DNA from 2 places in the Exiguobacterium sp. R-39 genome. Region 1 is predicted to be linked to the other one. Evidence: a T-box and tRNA genes for the amino acid it is inferred to sense, from the RefSeq annotation. Region 1 holds a T-box; the other holds one or more tRNA genes.
The links. The T-box of region 1 lies ahead of alaS (alanine--tRNA ligase). A T-box ahead of a tRNA ligase gene usually reads a tRNA of that ligase, here a tRNA-Ala.
Positions count from the first base shown of each region.

Region 2: it has a tRNA-Ala gene. The T-box ahead of alaS (alanine--tRNA ligase) is inferred to sense a tRNA for this amino acid. The anticodon was not compared.

Region 1 is NZ_CP187965.1:2,111,524-2,113,725, reverse strand. It holds gene recD2 (SF1B family DNA helicase RecD2) at 1-1,050, shown strand, start outside; T-box leader at 1,093-1,310, shown strand; gene alaS (alanine--tRNA ligase) at 1,371-2,202, shown strand, end outside.
Region 2 is NZ_CP187965.1:2,821,192-2,823,393, reverse strand. It holds gene ACP26N_RS14685 (redox-sensing transcriptional repressor Rex) at 1-65, shown strand, start outside; gene ACP26N_RS14680 (twin-arginine translocase TatA/TatE family subunit) at 65-268, shown strand; gene tatC (twin-arginine translocase subunit TatC) at 276-1,055, shown strand; tRNA gene ACP26N_RS14670 (tRNA-Ala) at 1,163-1,235, shown strand; gene ACP26N_RS14665 (S8 family serine peptidase) at 1,481-2,202, shown strand, end outside.

The DNA of each region.
Region 1 (2,202 bases):
ACCGGACGAGCGGCAAAACGCTTGTCGGAAGCGACGGATGTTCCGGCGATGACCATCCATCGTTTGTTAAAATATGACGGGTCAAATTTTCAATTGGACGAAGACCAACCGATCTCGGGCAAGGTTTTGATCATTGATGAATCATCGATGATAGATATCTACCTGTTATCGAGTTTGTTACGAGCGGTACCGAATGGCATGAAGATTTTATTTGTCGGCGATCGTGATCAACTGCCGTCGGTCGGACCGGGACAAGTCCTGGCCGACTTAATGGACACAGACGGAATTCCGGTCGTTCGGCTCAATGTCGTTCACCGGCAAGCCGAGGATTCCTCGATTCTTCGGCTGGCTCACGATTTGAAAAACCGGGTCACGTCAGCTGACTTGCTTGCTCCGTTATCTGACCGGCGATTTTATTCGCTCGCCCCGCAAGAGTCGTTACGCGGTATCGCCGCCTTCGCGGAAAAAGCACTGGCGAAAGGCTATTCGAAGTTTGACGTCCAAATCCTGGCGCCGACGTATCGTGGACAGGTAGGAATCGATGAACTGAACATCGTCCTGCAACAGGTCTATAATCCGGAAGCGCCCAAAAAACGGGAAGTCAAACAAGGGACACGAATTTACCGGAGTGGAGATAAAATTCTTCAGCTCGTCAATAATGCGGAAGAAAATGTCTATAACGGGGATATCGGCGAAATCGTCAACATCTTTTTTGCAAAGGAAAATGTCGACAAGGTGGACAAAATCATTGCCCGGTTCGATCAGACGGAAGTCGAATACAACCGGAGTGAGTGGGATCAATTCACACATGCGTATGCGATTACGATTCATAAAGCACAAGGGTCGGAGTTTCCGATTGTCCTGATGCCGGTCTTTTTCACCGGAGCCTTTAAACATTCCCGTAATCTCATCTATACGGCCGTCACACGGGCAAAAGCCAGTTTGTTGTTGTTCGGAGATCCCCGTGCCTTTTATAAAGCTTCCCAAGAGGAAGAACCACGCCGGCGGACCCGGCTGATTGAACGGCTCGGCGGTATGACAAAGACTTGACTGAATGCACCAGATAGGTAATAATCACGGTAGATGAATGAACGCAAAACGTTGATGGAAGATAAGTAAGTCGTAATCTTCATGACCAGAGAGAGATGGATCTGCTGCAACCATCTTCATGACGATTCGATTGAAGCTCCTTCCGGAGTCGAGTGCAAACACTTGCGGGTAATCTCCGTTAACGGATTTTTCGAGGTAAAGGGAGCACATGTCTTTACGAACGAGGGTGGTACCACGAAAGCGATGCTTTCGTCCCTTTTCAGGGATGAATGTATCGTTTTTTTGCGTTCAGGACAAATTAATCAATGGGGGTATTTTCGATGAAACCATTAAAACCGTTGACGGGTGCACAAATCCGTCAGATGTATCTCGACTTTTTCCAGTCTAAAGGACATGCAATCGAACCAAGCGCATCGCTCGTTCCAATCGAGGATCCAACATTACTGTGGATCAACTCGGGTGTCGCTACGTTAAAAAAATATTTTGATGGACGAGTCATTCCGCAAAATCCGCGGATTGTCAACGCGCAGAAATCGATCCGGACGAACGATATCGAAAATGTCGGAAAAACAGCACGTCACCATACATTCTTTGAAATGCTTGGAAACTTTTCTGTCGGCGACTACTTCCGTGAAGATGCAATCAAATGGGGCTGGGAACTCTTGACGAGTGACGAGTGGTACGGACTTGATCCGGACCGTCTTTCCGTGACGATTCATCCGGAAGACGACGCAGCACGTCAAATCTGGCTTGAACTCGGTGTGCCGGCTGAACGTATCATTCCGCTGGAAGATAACTTCTGGGAAATTGGTGAGGGTCCTTCAGGTCCGAACACAGAGATTTTCTTCGACCGCGGACCGGCTTTCGGCGACGATCCGAACGATTCTGAATTGTATCCGGGCGGCGAAAACGAACGGTATCTCGAAATCTGGAACATCGTGTTCAGTCAATATAATCATGATGGACACGGCAATTACACAGAATTACCGCGTAAAAACATTGATACCGGGATGGGTCTTGAGCGGATGGCGAGCGTCATGCAAGATGTGCCGACGAACTTTGACACGGACTTGTTCATGCCGATCATCCATAAGACAGAAGAACTCAGCGGTAAACTTTACCGTGAAGACACAAAACTGGATGTCGCGTTCA
Region 2 (2,202 bases), 710 kb from region 1:
AGCTGCAGTCGCTCGTCTATTTCATGAAGCATTATTCGCAATCAGCTGAAGGAGTGAAATCATAATGGAAAACTTAATCCCGTTAACACTTGGTATTGGACCGGCAAGCATCGCCTTGATCGGTGTCGTCGCCCTCATTATCTTCGGACCGAAGAAATTACCGGAACTCGGCCGCGCGGCCGGTCAAACGTTAAAAGAGTTCAAGAGTGCGACACACGGCATCATGGAAGATGATAAGGATAAAAAGGACGAAATGAAAGAGAAGTGAGTGAATCATGGCGATCGATCAAGAACAGAGTGTGACATCGCACTTAGATGAACTGCGTAAGCGGATCATCTGGTCGCTCATCATCGTGGTAGTCATGTTTATCGCAGCCTTTCCGCTCGTCCGGCCGCTCGTCCGTTTCTTACAGGCCGACTTAAAGGAACTCGGAATCGGTTTAAATGCGTTTAACGTCGTTGATCCGTTGATGTTATATCTGAATCTTGCGTTCATCATCGCAATCGTCTTGGCGTCCCCGTTTTGGATGTACCAGCTTTGGGCGTTCATCCGTCCCGGTCTGCACGACCAAGAACAAAAAGCGACGTTGACGTACATTCCCGTGACGTTTTTCTTATTCCTTGCGGGTGTTTCCTTTTCTTATTTTTGGCTGTTGCCGTTTTTACTGGAAGTATCAACGGAACTCGGACAAGAGCTTGGGATTGAACAGGTCATCGGGGTCGAGAACTATTTCAGTTTCCTGATCCGGTTGACGATTCCGTTTGGTCTGTTGTTCCAGTTACCGGTCGTGACGATGTTTTTGACACGGCTCGGACTCGTAACGCCGTTCTTCATGCGGAAGAATCGGAAGTATGCGTATTTTGCGTTGTTCGTGATCGCGGCGTTGATCTCACCGCCCGACATTACGTCGCATTTGATGATTTCTGTTCCTTTGTTCATCCTCTATGAAATCAGTATCATCATCTCGGCACGGACGTATAAAAAAGTGCTGATCCTGGAGCAACAGGCTGAACTGGAACGACAAGCGGATATGATGCGTGAGCTGAACAAATAACGGAAGATTCTCCTTTGCCGGTAAGGTGAGGGAGATTTTTTTGTAAGCGGTCTAATTTTATATTGAAAAAATGAACAGCAATGGGTATACTCATTATAGAAACACACGGGGGCTTAGCTCAGCTGGGAGAGCGTTTGGCTGGCAGCCAAAAGGTCGTCGGTTCGAGCCCGATAGTCTCCATATTGCTTTACCTGCCGAAACCTTGGGAAACCAAGGTTTTTTTTGTCCTTTTTTATTCACCTGTAAGAAATAGATAAGGGAATATAAGGATTTATTCATTTTGTGATGTAATAAACAAACAAATATTTTTAAAAAGCACCAAATTTAAATTGTATATTAAGCGAAAGTTAATTAAACTAAAAATACAGAATTTTCGTTTAATACGTTTTTGCTCCACATTACATTTTTGGAAAAGAGGAAAAGGAATGAAGAAAAAGAAGATTGCTCTGATGGCGGCTGCCCTCATGACATCTTCCAGCCTAGTTCATGCTGAGGGACACGTGTCATCACAAAAAGTGGATGTACAAAAGCCACAAGCACTCTCACTGAAAAAAGCGGGTCAAGAAAAGTCATACAGTCAAAACGAAAAAGTACGGATTGTCGTCGAGCTCGATCAAAAAGCAGCGATTGAACACGCGCAGGCACAAAATAAGCGTTACAGCACGTTAAGCAACACGGAAAAAATTATTCTTAAGAATCAAATCGTCAACAAACAGAAGGAAGTCAAAGCGGCAATTGCCCAAAAAGACATTTCTGTTTCGTATAAAGAAAGCTTCACGACCGTATTGAACGGGTTCAGCGGGGAAGTCAAATATGGTGAAATCAAGGAACTGAAAAAATTAAGCGGGGTCAAAAACGTACATATCGCACACGAATATGCGCGTCCGGAAGTCGAAAAGGGCGCAACACCAAACATGTTACATAGTAAAGACATGGTCAATGCGAAGCAGACATGGCAGGACTACGGCTATAAAGGGGAAGGAACGATCGTTGCCGTCATCGATACGGGAATCGATCCGACGCACAAGGACATGGTCCTCAGTCCGGAGACGAAAGTCGATTTGACGTCGTCGAAAGTCGAAAGCTTTAAATCGTCAAAAGGTTTAAAAGGAAACTACTTCACGGAAAAAGTACCGTACGGCTATAA